Regions from separate parts of the Streptomyces sp. NPDC102360 genome, predicted to be linked through region 2. Evidence: riboswitches for the same ligand, from Rfam matches in the RefSeq annotation. Region 2 holds a riboswitch; the other holds the start of a gene.
The links. Region 2 has a riboswitch for S-adenosylmethionine ahead of thrC (threonine synthase). Riboswitches for the same ligand answer to the same signal wherever they lie in the genome.
Positions count from the first base shown of each region.

Region 1: it holds a riboswitch for S-adenosylmethionine, as region 2 does, so the genes downstream of both, ACIRHA_RS25455 (aminotransferase class V-fold PLP-dependent enzyme) here and thrC (threonine synthase) in region 2, are expected to answer to the same signal.

Region 1 covers NZ_JBIWLG010000006.1:450,102-457,687, forward strand. The annotation lists gene ACIRHA_RS25450 (glycerate kinase) at 1-534, shown strand, start outside; gene ACIRHA_RS25455 (aminotransferase class V-fold PLP-dependent enzyme) at 486-1,871, opposite strand; SAM riboswitch class IV at 2,052-2,168, opposite strand; gene trpD (anthranilate phosphoribosyltransferase) at 2,243-3,307, opposite strand; gene ACIRHA_RS25465 (cytochrome bc complex cytochrome b subunit) at 3,441-5,081, opposite strand; gene ACIRHA_RS25470 (Rieske 2Fe-2S domain-containing protein) at 5,078-6,142, opposite strand; gene ACIRHA_RS25475 (c-type cytochrome) at 6,139-6,948, opposite strand; gene ACIRHA_RS25480 (heme-copper oxidase subunit III) at 7,030-7,586, opposite strand, start outside.
Region 2 covers NZ_JBIWLG010000020.1:7,611-15,196, reverse strand. The annotation lists gene groL (chaperonin GroEL) at 412-2,037, opposite strand; gene ACIRHA_RS40965 (cold-shock protein) at 2,338-2,544, opposite strand; gene ACIRHA_RS40960 (ubiquitin-like small modifier protein 1) at 3,002-3,277, opposite strand; gene thrC (threonine synthase) at 3,312-4,619, opposite strand; SAM riboswitch class I at 4,636-4,764, opposite strand; gene ACIRHA_RS40950 (glucosyl-3-phosphoglycerate synthase) at 4,926-5,873, shown strand; gene ACIRHA_RS40945 (hypothetical protein) at 5,912-7,586, shown strand, end outside.

The DNA of each region.
Region 1 (7,586 bases), on a different contig from region 2:
GCGGCCGCCCTTGAGCACTGGGCGCACGTCCTGACGCGCGACCTGGGCGTACGTACCGACCTGTTCAGCGGGCCGGGCACGGGCGCCTCCGGCGGACTCGGCGCGGGCCTCGCCGCGCTCGGCGCCGAACTCCTCCCCCGCTTCGACGTCCTCCTCGACCACCTCGACCTGGACGCCCGCCTCGCCCGTGCCGACCTGGTCGTCACCGCCGAGGGCGCCCTCGACCACCAGACGCCGCGCGGCAAGGTCCCCGCCGAAGTGGCCCGCCGCGCCAAGCGGTTCGGCCGCCCGGTGCTCGCCCTCGCGGGCACCATCGGCGACGGCGCGCACACGGTGACGGCGACCGGGGTCGACGCCTACAGCTCGATCCTGCCCGCCCCTGTGACGCTCGCGGAGGCGCTGGGCCGGGGCGGCGAGTTCCTCACGGATGCCACCGAGCGGGCCCTGCGCATGATCCTGCTGGGCAGCCGGCTCACCCCGAGGGATCAGGCGTTGGTGGTGTCCGGCACGCAGCGCCCGTCCTCGGTGCGGTAGTTCCAGCGGGCGCCGTCCCGCACGAGCTCCGTCACGGCGGACACGAACCGCTCCACGTGCTCGTCGGGCGTCCCGGCGCCGAAGCTGACGCGGATGGCGTTGAGCGACTTCTCGCCCGGCGCGGCCTCCGGGGCACCGCACTCGCCCTGCTGCTGCGGGTCGGAGCCGAGCAGCGTGCGCACCAGCGGGTGGGCGCAGAACAGGCCGTCGCGCACCCCGATGCCGTACTCGGCGGAGAGCGCGGCGGCGAAGTGCGAGGAGTTCCAGCCGTCGACGACGAAGGACAGCACGCCCACCCGCGGCGCGTCGTCCCCGAACAGCGACAGCACCTTCACCTCGGGCACGGCCGCGAGCCCCTCCTGGACCTTGCGGATCAGGTACTGCTCGCGGGCGACGAGGTTGTCGAACCCGGCCTCGGTGAGTGCCTTGCAGGCGGAGGCGATGGAGTACACGCCGATGACGTTCGGCGAACCGGCCTCGTGGCGCGCGGCGGTGGCGTGCCACTCGACGTCCACGCCGCCGTCGGCGCGCCGCGCGACCTTCTTGGAGGCGCCACCACCGGCGAGATAGGGCTCGGCCGCCGTCAGCCAGTCGGAGCGGCCCGCGAGCACGCCCGAGCCGAAGGGCGCGTACAGCTTGTGCCCGGAGAAGGCGACCCAGTCCACATCCAACTCCTTTACGGAGACGGGGTGGTGGGGCGCGAGCTGCGCGGCGTCGAGCACGATGCGGGCACCCTGCGCGTGAGCGGCCGCCGCGAGCTCGCGCACCGGCCAGAGCTCACCGGTGACGTTGGAGGCACCGGTGACGCAGACGAGGGCCGGGCCGTGGGGGTCACGGCCGGCGAGGGCGCGCTCCAGCGTGGCGACGGCCTCGTCCGGGGTGCGCGGCGCGTTCAGGTACGTCACGCGGGCGTCGCGCCACGGCAGCAGCGAGGCGTGGTGCTCGGTCTCGAAGACGAACACCTCGCAGTCGGCGGGCAGCGCGGCGGCGAGCAGGTTGAGCGAGTCGGTGGTCGACCGGGTGAAGACGACCTGGTCGTCCTCGCGGCAGCCGAGGAACTCGGCGACGGCGACCCGGGAGTTCTCGAACAGGTCGGTGGACAGCTGCGACAGATACCCGGCGCCGCGGTGCACGCTGCCGTAGTACGGCGCGTAGGCGGCGACGTCGTCCCACACCCGCTGCAGGGCGGGCGCGCTGGCCGCGTAGTCGAGGGCGGCGTACGTGACCTCGCCACCGGTGACGAGCGGCACGGTGACGTCCCGGCCGAGGACCGGAAGCGGGGCTGCGATCCCGGAAGGGGACGAGGTGCAGGCGGCGGCGTCGACGGAAACAGACATGGGTGAACTCCCTGGCGCGATCAGCGAATTGACCATGCCGGAACCAGAACCGGACGCGGCTCGACGGCATGGAAAGAAAGATGAAACAGGTACGCGGAGGCGGGGCCGAAACGCCCTATCGCATTCGCTTGCTCACGAGACTGCTCCCTTGAGGACCAGGACCCCAGGGTTGTTCGCAGGGGTCCGCGCTTGCCATGGACCTTGCTGTCCACGGCCTGGTCTTCACCCGGGGCACCCCGCCACGGACGGAGGGTTGCCGGACAGCGAGCCGGGGCTTAATCGCTGTCACTCATGACCTGCGCAGCATCTTGCCACACGATCTTGCCGGTGCCCACCGCTGTCCGGCATCCGGACCGCGGTGGGCGCCACACTCACCTGTTGCTGGCCGCCACCCACCGCTCCAGGGCGGACTTCGCCGCTCCGGAGTCGATCGACTCGGCGGCCCGGTCCATGCCCGCCCTGATCTGCTCGACGAGCGTGCCCTCGCCGGGCCGCACGGCGACCAGGGCCGCCGCCGCGTTCAGCAGCACCGCGTCGCGCACGGGCCCCCGCTCGCCGTCGAGGAGGCGCCGGGCGACCTCCGCGTTGTACGAGGGGTCGCCGCCGCGCAGCGCCTCGATGGGCACGATGTCGATGCCGACGTCGCGCGGGTCGAAGGACTCCTCGCGCACGGCGCCGTCCCGCACCACCCACACGCGCGAGGAACCCGTGGTGGTCAGCTCGTCGAGGCCGTCGTCGCCGCGGAACACCAGGGACGAGTTGCCGCGCTCGGCGAAGACCCCGGCCACGATCGGCGCCATCCGGGCATCGGCGACGCCGACGGCCTGCGACTTCACCTTGGCCGGGTTGGTCAGCGGGCCCAGCAGGTTGAAGACCGTGCGGATACCGAGCTGGCCGCGCGCGGCGCCCGCGTAGCGCAGCGCGGGGTGGAACTTTATGGCGAAGCAGAACGTGATGCCGGCTTCCTCCGCGACCTCGGGCACCCGCTTCGGCGACAGGTCGAGATTGACGCCCAGCTTCTCCAGTACGTCGGAGGAGCCGGAGGCCGAGGAGGCGGCGCGGTTGCCGTGCTTGACGACCTTGGCGCCCGCACCCGCGATCACGATGGCGGCCATGGTGGAGATGTTGACGGTCTTCGCGCCGTCCCCGCCCGTGCCGACGATGTCGACGGTCTCGCCGGGCACCTCGATCACGTTGGCGTGCTCGTACATGCCGCGTACGAGACCGGAGATCTCCTGCACGGTCTCGCCCTTGGCGCGCAGCGCCACCGCGAACCCGGCGATCTGCGCGTCGGTCGCCTCGCCCCGCATGATCCGGTCCATCGCCCACGCGGTGTCGTCGGCGCTCTGGTCACGGCCCTCCAGCAGGCCGTTCAGGACGGCGGGCCAGGAACGGTCCGCCGAGGTGTTGCCTCCAGCGGGGTTCAAAGCGCTCATGGCCGCTCCTGTGTGCATCTGTGGGTTGAAAGGTGCTGCGGTCCCACCCTATCCAGGTATCAGGACCGCAAAGAGCCCCCGTCCAGGCACTGGACGAGGGCTCCCGCGGTGGCTTGCAGCGACGGATCAGAGATCAGTGGTGGCCGTGGCCGCTGGTGATCTCCTTGTACTCCTCGGCGGTCGGCTTCGGGATCTGGTTGTTCTCCCCGTAGTAACCGCGCGAGAGCTTGCCGCGCAGCTTCTGGAGCCGCGAGACCTTGCGCTCGACACCGTTCTCGTCGACCGTCGGGCCGATCTCGGCCGGCGCGTACTGCTCGTGCGCCGTGAGGGTGTGCAGGGCCTCCTGGTCGAGCGGCTCGTGCACCTCGACGAACTCACCGTGCGGCAGGCGCTTGATGATGCCGGACTCGCGTCCGTGCAGCACCTTGTCCTTGTCGCGGCGCTGGAGGCCGAGACAGATCCGCTTGGTGACGATGAACGCGATGACCGGTCCGACGAAGAACGCGATCCGGACGAACCAGGTGATGGCGTTGATCGACAGGTGGAAGTGCGTGGCCCAGAGGTCGTTACCACCACCGATGAGCAGCACCATGTACCAGGTGATCCACGCGACACCGAAGGCCGTACGCGTCGGAGCGTTGCGCGGGCGGTCCAGGATGTGGTGCTCGCGCTTGTCGCCGGTGACCCAGGACTCGATGAACGGGTAGACCGCGATCGCGACCAGGACCAGCGGGAAGATCACGACCAGCGGGATGGCCACGCCCAGGACGAGCGTATGACCCCAGAAGTCGATCTCCCAGCCAGGCATCACACGGATCAGGCCTTCGGAGAAGCCCATGTACCAGTCCGGCTGGGCGCCCGTGGACACCTGGTCGGGACGGTATGGACCGATGGCCCAGATCGGGTTGATCGTGGCGATCGCGGCGACCACCGCGATGACGCCGAAGACCAGGAAGAAGAAGCCACCCGCCTTGGCCATGTAGACCGGGAGCAGCGGCATGCCGACGACGTTCTTGTTGGTCTTTCCGGCACCCGCGAACTGCGTGTGCTTGTGGTAGAAGACCAGGATCAGGTGCGCCGCCATCAGGCCGAGCATGATGCCCGGCAACAGCAGGATGTGGATCGAGTAGAACCGCGCGACGAAGTCGCCGCCGGGGAACTCGCCGCCGAAGAGGAAGAACGACATGTACGTGCCGACGATCGGCACGGACAGGATCGCGCCCTCCATGAAGCGGACACCGGTGCCGGAGAGCAGGTCGTCCGGGAGCGAGTAACCGGTGAAGCCGGTGAACATGCCCAGGACGAACAGCAGGAAGCCGAAGACCCAGTTGACCTCACGCGGCTTGCGGAACGCACCCGTGAAGAACACGCGCATCATGTGCACGAACATGCCCGCGAGGAAGATCAGCGCGGCCCAGTGGTGGATCTGACGGATCAGCAGACCACCGCGCACATCGAAGGAGATGTGCATGGTCGAGTTGAAGGCCTCCGACATCAGCTGCCCCTGGAGCGGGACGTAGCTGCCGTCGTAGGTGACCTCGTTCATCGACGGGTGGAAGAACAGCGTCAGATACACACCCGTGAGGATGATGATGATGAAGCTGTACATGCAGATCTCGCCGAGCATGAAGGACCAGTGGTCCGGAAAGATCTTGCGCATGTTGGACTTGGCCAGGGAGTAGATCCCCAGACGTCCGTCGGCCCAGTCGGCTACGCGCTCGCCGGCCGGTGCCTTCTCGCGCGCAGGCGCGTCGTTCGTGGTCGTAGTACTCATCCGCGCTCCCAGAAGGCAGGGCCGACGGGCTCAGCGAATTCGCTCTTGGCCTCGAGGTGACCCTCGGCGTTGACGCCGATGCGCAGCTGCGGCAGCGCGTGACCGGCAGGACCGAAGATCACCCGGGCGCCGTCGGAAAGGTCGAAGGTGGACTGGTGGCACGGGCACAGAGCGTGGTGCGTCTGCTGCTCGTACAGCGAGATCGGACAACCCACGTGGGTGCAGATCTTCGAGTAGGCCACGATGCCCTCGTGGGACCACTCGAGTTCCTGCTTGTCCTTGATGTTCTCCGGCTGGATCCGGACGAGCATCAGGGCGTCCTTGGCGATGTTCACCTGGAAGTCCTCGTCGTGCTCCTCCAGGCCCTCGGGCTTGGCGAAGGTGAGCGAGCCGACCGCGATGTCCGAAGGACGCAGCGGCTCGTTCGTGTTCATGTTGACGAGGGTCAGGCCCTTCTTCCACGACGTGGTGCGCAGCTTCTTCTCGGGCAGCGGCCCGAGGTCGCGAAGCAGGACCACACCGGAAAGGGGCACCAGCGCCAGCGCGCCGAACAGGGTGTTGCGGATCAGCTTGCGCCGGCCGAACTGCGACTCGCGGGCACCGTCGGCGAAGTCCTGCAGGACCTTCGCCTTGACCTCGGGCTCCGCCTCGATCGGGTGGCGCTCCTGGATGACCTCTTCGTCGGACATCAGGGTGCGGGCCCAGTGGACCGCGCCCGCGCCGATGCAGAACAGCGCCACACCGAGAGTCATGCCCAGCGCGAAGTTCAGCGCGCTGATATGACCCAGCGGGAAGATGTAGACGCTCGTATCGACGTCGATGGTGACGTACGAGGCGATGAAGCCGACGGTGGCCAGCATCGACACCATGAACAGGAAGGCGACGACGCGCTCGGACCGCTTGGCGGCCCGCTCGTCGAGGTCCTGGATCCGGTGCTCGTGGGGCGGCAGACCCGGGTCGGTGAAGGGCTCGTCCTTCACCGCGACCGAGCCGTGCACTGTGCCCTCGTTGGATTCCTGCTCTGCGGGCAGGTTCTCTTCTGGAATGTCTTGGCTACTCATGACTTCTTGGCCTTTGCGGTCCGAGCGGCAACCCAGATGGCGACGGCGATCAGACCGCCGAGCCCGAAGATCCAGGCGAACAGGCCCTCACTGACCGGGCCGAGCCCGCCCAGCTTGAGACCGCCGGGGCTCTCGGACTTGTCACCATTGACCGCGTCGAGGTACGCGATGATGTCCTGCTTGTTCTGCTTGGTCATCGTCGTGTCCGGGAACGACGGCATGTTCTGCGGGCCCGTCTGCATGGCCTCGAAGATGTGCTTCGGGGCTACACCCTCAAGGCTCGGTGCGAACTTGCCGTGTGTCAGTGCGCCACCCTCACCGGTGAAGTTGTGGCACTGGGCGCAGTTGGTGCGGAACAGCTCGCCACCCTTGGCGATGTCCGCGCCGTTGGCGCTGTAGTCCTTGTCGGTCGGCGTGACCGGACCGGCACCCAGCGACGCGACGTACGCCGCGAGCTGGTCGATCTCGGCCTGCGTGTAGATGACCTTCTTCTTCGGGACCTGCGCGCCCGGCTGCTGGGCCGGCATACGGCCGGTACCGACCTGGAAGTCGACGGCGGCGGAGCCGACGCCCACGAGGCTCGGCCCGTCGGAGGTGCCCTGACCGCCGGTTCCGTGGCAGCTGGCGCAGCCCACGGAGAAGAGCTTCTTGCCCTCGTCGATGGCGAGGGACTGGGAGGTTTCATCGGCCTGCGCCTTGTCCGCCGGCGCGAACGCGGCGTACAGCCCCCCGGTGGCCGCCAGCGCGAGGAGTAGGACGACGACCGCCGCCAGCGGATGGCGTCGTCGTGCGGAGAGCTTTTTCACGGATTACCCCGGTGTCAGGATCTTCTGCGTCGGTGCTGCGGAAATGTGTCGGGTACTTCGCCCGATGCTGTGCTCGTCGAGCTACTTGATCAGGTAGATCGTGGCGAAGAGACCGATCCAGACGACGTCCACGAAGTGCCAGTAATAGGACACGACGATGGCGGCCGTCGCCTGATGGTGGGTGAACCTCCGGGCCGCGTACGTCCTGCCGAGGACGAACAGGAAGGCGATGAGGCCACCTGTCACGTGCATGCCGTGGAAGCCGGTGGTCAGGTAGAACACCGAGCCGTACGGGTCGGAGGAGAGCGAGAGCCCATCCTTCTTGACCAGCTCGGTGTACTCGTAGACCTGACCGCCGATGAAGATCGCACCCATGATGAAGGTGACGATGAACCACGACCGGAGCTTCTTCACGTCGCCGCGCTCAGCGGCGAACACGCCCATCTGGCACGTGAGTGAGGAGAGCACCAGGATCGTGGTGTTCGTCGCGGAGAACGGAAGATTCAGCGCATGCGCCATTTCCTTCCAGTGATCCGGTCCGGTCACCGATCGCAGGGTGAAGTACATCGCGAAGAGGGCCGCGAAGAACATCAGCTCGGAACTCAGCCAGATGATGGTTCCGACGCTGGTGAGGTTCG
Region 2 (7,586 bases):
TGCGAGGTAGAGCACAGTCACGACCGAGCAGTTCGCAACCCCAGGGAGTGCGAGTGAACACCGTCTCCCCCGGCCGGGTCCGTACAGCGATGTGCAAGAGCCTGACGGCTTATGGCGCCGGGCTCGCGGCCCCGACGGGCGTCCCCCACGCCGACCTCCCTGCGGGGCTGCCCTCAACCATGGGCATGCTCATCGGCCGGCTCGTCGAACCAGAAGAGGTCGCGGCCCTGATCACCTACCTCGCCTCCCCACCACCTGACACCGAAGCCCCGCCGGCGATTGAGGCGCGGGGTCCGGGGCAGCGCCCCGAGACGTCAACCACGGCTGGGGGCAACAAAAAGCTGAGGGCGGCCCCGTCTCACGTGGAGACGGAGCCGCCCTCAGCTACAGACGAGCTGAACCGCGACCGGCTCAGAAGTCCATGTCACCGCCCGGCATACCGCCACCGGCCGGCGCAGCGCCCGCCTTCTCCGGCTTGTCGGCGATGACGGCCTCGGTCGTGAGGAACAGCGCGGCGATCGACGCGGCGTTCTGCAGCGCGGAGCGCGTGACCTTCGCCGGGTCGATGATGCCCTCGGCGATCATGTCGACGTAGTCACCCGTGGCGGCGTTCAGACCGTGACCGACGGTCAGGTTGCGCACCTTCTCCACGACGACGCCACCCTCGAGACCACCGTTGACGGCGATCTGCTTGAGCGGGGCCTCCAGGGCGAGCTTCACGGCGTTGGCGCCGGTCGCCTCGTCACCCTCGAGCTCCAGCTTCTCGAACACCGCGGAGGCCTGGAGGAGGGCCACGCCACCACCGGCGACGATGCCCTCTTCGACGGCCGCCTTCGCGTTGCGAACGGCGTCCTCGATGCGGTGCTTGCGCTCCTTGAGCTCGACCTCGGTGGCCGCGCCCGCCTTGATGACGGCCACGCCGCCGGCGAGCTTGGCGAGGCGCTCCTGGAGCTTCTCGCGGTCGTAGTCCGAGTCGCTGTTCTCGATCTCGGCACGGATCTGGTTGACGCGACCCTGGACCTGGTCGCTCTCACCGGAGCCGTCGACGATCGTCGTCTCGTCCTTGGTGATGACGACCTTGCGGGCGCGGCCGAGCAGGTCGAGACCGGCGTTCTCGAGCTTGAGGCCGACCTCCTCGGAGATGACCGTGCCGCCCGTGAGGATGGCGATGTCGCCGAGCATGGCCTTGCGGCGGTCACCGAAGCCCGGGGCCTTGACGGCGACGGACTTGAAGGTGCCACGGATCTTGTTGACGACCAGGGTCGACAGGGCCTCGCCCTCGACGTCCTCGGCGATGATCAGCAGCGGCTTGCCGGACTGCATGACCTTCTCGAGCAGCGGAAGGAGGTCCTTCACGTTGCCGATCTTCGAGTTGACGATCAGGATGTACGGGTCCTCGAGCGAGGCCTCCATACGCTCCATGTCGGTGGCGAAGTACGCCGAGATGTAGCCCTTGTCGAAGCGCATGCCCTCGGTGAGCTCGAGCTCCAGACCGAAGGTCTGCGACTCCTCGACGGTGATGACGCCTTCCTTGCCGACCTTGTCCATCGCCTCGGCGATGAGCTCGCCGATCTGGGTGTCGGCGGCCGAGATGGAGGCGGTGGAGGCGATCTGCTCCTTGGTCTCCACCTCCTTGGCCTGCTCGAGGAGGGCGGCGGAGACGGCCTCGGTGGCGCGCTCGATGCCGCGCTTGAGGGCCATCGGGTTGGCGCCGGCGGCTACGTTGCGAAGGCCTTCGCGAACGAGCGCCTGGGCCAGGACGGTCGCGGTCGTCGTGCCGTCACCGGCGACGTCGTCCGTCTTCTTCGCGACCTCCTTGACCAGCTCGGCGCCGATCTTCTCGTACGGGTCCTCGAGCTCGATCTCCTTGGCGATGGACACACCATCGTTGGTGATCGTGGGGGCGCCCCACTTCTTCTCGAGGACGACGTTGCGACCCTTGGGGCCCAGGGTCACCTTGACGGCGTCGGCGAGCTGGTTCATGCCGCGCTCGAGGCCGCGCCGTGCCTCCTCGTCGAACGCGATGATCTTGGCCATGTGAAGTGGTCCTCCCGGACGGGGTGGAAAAGCAAGCAAACGGACCGTGCTGGTGCCCGCGACGGACGGCCTGCAGGCCTTGTGGTTCCTTGCACCACCCGGCCCCCGGACCTCACCGACCCGATCCAAGTTCTGTCACTCTCACTCGGAGAGTGCTAAGCCCAATGATTAGCACTCGACCCCCTCGAGTGCAAGGCCGTCCAGTGAACGCGCAGGTAGCACGAAGGGCCCGTCCCCGGTCAACCCGGGAGACGAGCCCTCCATGACGTGCGACGTGCAAGCTTGCAGTCGGACGCGCGTTCAGCCGGCGGCCACGCGGACCATGTCGGCCTGCGGCCCCTTCTGGCCCTGCGAGATCTCGAATTCCACCCGCTGACCCTCTTCGAGGGTGCGGTAGCCGTCCATCTGAATCGCGCTGTAGTGGACGAACACATCCGCACCACCGTCGACCGCGATGAAGCCGTACCCCTTCTCCGCGTTGAACCACTTGACGGTGCCCTGAGCCATGCCTAACTCCCCTATTACTGGCCCTTACGCAGGACCGCACTTCGCGGACCCGGGTCAGACCTCACGCCCCATGGGATATGGGGGTGTGCGCCGGAACGCGTCGACCGCGGCTGAATGTATCTGCCCAACTGCCGTCTGCAACAGGTCAGTCGGACGAGAATTCTGGGCACACCAGATCGGGGGAACCGGGCCAACTCACCGGATTCCAGGTCAAGTCGGGCCGCGTAAATGCCGTAAAAGGCCCGAAAGGGCCGAGCACTTTGGCTACTTCTTGTCGGGCTTCGGGCGAGAACTCATATGCGCCCGTCATGCACCGCTCGGGGAAACGCAGCAACTTCCCCAACTGTACCGCGCTCAACCATGCAGAATTGCCCCCTCCGCTTCTCTGGCGGAGAGGGCAATTCGGATAACTCAGCGTAGAACGCGAACGATCAGTCGTCCGCGCCCTGCCCGACGATCAGCCGCCGGCGACGGCCGGAATGATCGAGACGCCCGCGCCGTCCGGCGTCGACGTCTCGAGGCCCTGCTCGAAGCGGACGTCGTCGTCGTTCACGTACACGTTCACGAAGCGGCGCAGCTTGCCCTGGTCGTCGAGGACGCGGGCGGCGATACCGGTGTGGTTCTTCTCGAGGTCGGCGATGACATCGGCGAGGGTGGCGCCCTCGGCGGCGACCTCGGCCTTGCCGCCGGTGTAGGTGCGCAGGATGGTGGGGATGCGAACGTTGACGCTCATGGTGGTAACTCCTGTTGCTACAAGTCGGTCGGGCTCAGTGGTCGGCGGCGAGGCCGGCCTCGCGGAACGCGTCGAGGCTGGGCCGGATCGTGGCCGTGGCCTGAGACGAATCGGCGACCGCGTCAAGCGTCTTGAGGCCGTCACCGGTGTTCAGGACCACCGTGGTCAGCGACGGGTCGATGTGACCCGACTCGATGAGCTTCTTCGTGACGCCCAGCGTCACACCGCCGGCGGTCTCCGCGAAGATGCCCTCCGTGCGCGCGAGCAGCTTGATCGCGTCGACGACCTGCTCGTCGTTCACGTCCTCCACGGCGCCGCCGGTGCGGCGCGCGATGTCGAGGACGTAGGGGCCGTCGGCGGGGTTGCCGATGGCGAGGGACTTGGCGATGGTCGTCGGCTTCTGCGGGCGGACCACGTCGTGGCCGCCCTTGTAGGCGACGGAGACCGGGGAGCAGCCCTCGGCCTGGGCGCCGAAGAGCTTGTAGGGCTTGTCCTCGACGAGGCCGAGCTTGATCAGCTCCTTCAGGCCCTTGTCGATCTTCGTGAACTGCGAGCCGGACGCGATCGGGATGACCAGCTGGTCCGGGAGCTGCCAGCCGAGCTGCTCGCAGATCTCGTACGCGAGCGTCTTGGAGCCCTCGCCGTAGTACGGGCGCAGGTTGACGTTGACGAAGCCCCAGCCCTCGCCCAGCGGGTCGCCGATGAGCTCGGAGCAGAAGCGGTTCACGTCGTCGTAGTTGCCCTCGATGGCGACGAGGTCACCGCCGTAGACACCGGCCATGACGACCTTGCCCTGCTCCAGGTCGTGCGGGATGAACACGCAGGACCGGAAGCCGGCACGGGCGGCGGCGGCGCCGACGGCGCCGGCCAGGTTGCCGGTGGAGGAGCAGGAGAGCGTGGTGAAGCCGAAGGCGCGGGCGGCCTCGATGGCCTGCGCGACGACGCGGTCCTTGAAGGAGTGCGTCGGGTTGCCGGAGTCGTCCTTGACGAACAACTTGCCCTCGGCGACGCCCAGTTCACGGCCGAGGTTGTCGGCCTTGACGAGCTTGGTCCAGCCGGGGTTGATGTTCGGCTTCTCGGCGACGTCGGCCGGGACGGGCAGCAGCGGGGCGTAGCGCCAGATGTTGGCGGGCCCTGCCTCGATCTGCTTGCGGAGCGCCTCGGGGTCACCGACGGGGAGGTCGTACGCGACTTCGAGGGGGCCGAAACACTCGGCGCAGGCGAAGACAGGGCCGAGCGGGACGACGGCGCCGCACTCGCGGCAGGAGAGGCCGGAGGCCGGACCAAGGTCGACGGAGCCCGTCGAGGCGGCGGTTTCGGTGGCGGCAGTCTGTACGGACATGGAGCGAGGCCCTCTCTCCTCATCTTCCTCGCGACGCATCTCGCCGCGAGACGGAATTGGCACCTTCCCCACCGTGACCTCGCGGTCGGCGGGAGGGTTGCCGGGGCTTCAACGGGCCGTTTCCCTCTGCCCCTCTGGATGAGCGGTATTCGATTGTGTGGATTCAGTTGTGTACGGCAGGCGACCCCCGGCATGCGATGGTCACCAGCCTTGTTCAAGACTGTAACCGAAGGCCCGGACCCTAGAGATAGTCGTCCGAACCGCGAGATGGATCACATGGCGATCCTTAGGGAAGGAAACCAGACCGTGCTGGAAGAGGTCGAGCGCTGGCTGAACAGGCGCTCCTGGTCCGTGGCGGACCTTCCGCTGCACCGGTTGGTCGCCGCCAAGCACGCGTCGGGGCAGACGGTGAGTGTCGTACTGCCCGCGCTGAACGAGGAGGAGACGGTCGGCGAGATCGTCTCCGAGATCCGGCGGACGCTGATGACGGACGCGGTGCCGCTCGTCGACGAACTGGTCGTGATCGACTCCGGCTCCACCGACCGCACCTCCGAGGTCGCGGCGGCGGCCGGGGCGCGCGTCGAGCACCGGGACGCGATCCTGCCGCGGATCCCGGCCAGGCCCGGCAAGGGCGAGGTGCTGTGGCGCTCCCTGTTCGTCACGTCCGGTGACATCGTGTGTTTCGTCGACGCCGACCTGAGGGAGTTCTCCGCGGACTTCGTCTCCGGGATCGTCGGGCCGCTCCTGACCGAGCCGGGCGTGCACTTCGTGAAGGCGATGTACGACCGCCCGCTGGCCGGGGCCACCGGGGAGGGCGGCCGGGTGACCGAGCTGATGGCGCGGCCGATACTCAATCTGCACTGGCCCCAACTGGCCGGATTCGTCCAGCCGTTGGGCGGCGAGTACGCGGCCCGGCGCTCGCTCCTCGAACGGCTCCCGTTCCCCGTCGGATACGGCGTGGAGCTCGGCCTGCTCGTGGACGCGCTGCACACCGTGGGCCTCGACGCGCTCGCCCAGGTCGACGTCGGCGTGCGCAAGCACCGGCACCAGGACGGGCAGGCGCTCGGCCGGATGGCGGCGGCGATCTACCGCACGGCCCAGCTGCGGCTCGCGCGCGGGCACCTCGTCAGGCCGGTACTCACGCAGTTCGAGCGCGGCGAGGACGGCTTCGAGCCGCGAACGCACCCGGTCGACACGGAGGAGCGGCCTCCGATGATCGAAATCGGTGAGTATGCGGAGCGTCGCGTGGCATAAGCGCCGCATAATCATATGTTTTGTCTAGTTTGCCCTTTATGTGGCTTAGACAATTCAAGGGCAGGGCGGCGTGCGCCGTCACCGCCACCCTCGCCGCCTGTCTGACAGGCATGGCGGGCCTCGCGCCGAGTCCCGCCTCCGCGGATGTGGTCTCCCCCTTCGCCAAGCGCTACGACGAATCGATCTACGGCGACTTCAAGACCATCGGCAACACGGTCATGGGCTGCCCGACGGACGACGCCACGATGGCCGCGCGCTGCGCCGTCGCCGCCAACGGCGAGGGCAAGGACAACAACAACACGTTCGTCATGCAGCGGATCAACACCGCGGGGACGACGGACGGCTACGGCTCCAGCACCGGCCGGGTCACCATCCCGCCCGGCGCCGAGGTCGCCTACGCCCGCCTCTTCTACGGCGGCAACGACGGCACGTACAAGGGTCCGAGCGGGGCCCAGATGAAGCGCTGCGACATCTCCGGCGCCGATGTGGACCCCTCGCCCGGCGACCCGCTGGACGCGACGCCCTCGGTCGGCGTGAACGGCACGGCCCCGACCAAGGTCTCCCCCGAGAACCTGGTCAAGGACCCCGCCTCGACCAACGGCCCGCACTACTACACGGGCGAGGCCGACGTGACGGGCCTCTTCAGCGGGGTCACCGGCACGGGCACCCCGGTCCCGGTCTCGGTCGGCGACATCTGGGCGCCCACCGGCAAGGGCTGTGTGGCCGGCTGGTCGATGACCGTCGTCTACAAGTACGACTCCCCGAACGAGACCTACGCTCCGGACCGCCGCAACGTCTACGTCTACGGCGGCCACGTCCTGCAGCGCTCCACCTCCCCGGCCACCCGGGTCACCGTGGACGGCTTCTACCGGACCTCGGGCACGCCGCACGCGAGCGTCACCGCGTACGAGGGCGACTGGAACACGCCGGGCGACAAGTTCGCCGTCGGCGGCCGGAACATCCCCGAGGCGCACACCGGCAACACCAACAACTTCTTCGTCTCCGAGGACGACGGCGCCCTCGCCCCGAAGATGGTCAACAACCTGAGCATCGACGCGAAGGAGTTCGACGTCACGGGCAGCGGCACCACGCGCGCCGCGGGGGCCGAGCCGATCCCGGTCGGCTCCACGTCCACGACGCTTGACTTCTCCACCAAGGGCGACACCTACGTCCCCTCGGCGCTCGCCCTGTCCGTCCCGGTGCCCGACCTGGAGATCAGCAAGACGGCGAGCCCGGCCAAGGTCGAGCCCGGCGACACGGTCACGTACACGGTGAAGGCGAAGAACGTCAGCCGGCTGCCGTACCCGAACGCCAAGTTCACCGACGACCTCACCGAGAACCTCGACGACGCGACGTACAACGACGACGCGGCGGCGAGCATCGGGAACGTCTCCTACACCGAGCCGAAGATCAACTTCACCGGTGACATCCCGGCCGGGAAGACGGCGACCGTGACGTACTCCGTGAAGGTCAACGACCCGGTGAGCGGTGACGGCAAGCTCACGAACAGCGTCACCGCCGACACCCCGCGCACCAACTGCGAGGACGGCTCCCCCGACGCGCGGTGCGGCATCACGCCCATCATCGGGGAGGCGCCGGCGCCGGCCAGCCCCTCGCCGGCCGGCCCCTCGCCGACGAGCCCGGCGCCGAGCGAGCAGCCCAGTGAGCAGCCCGGTGAGCAGCCGGGTGCGCAGACGCCCGAGCCGACCCCAT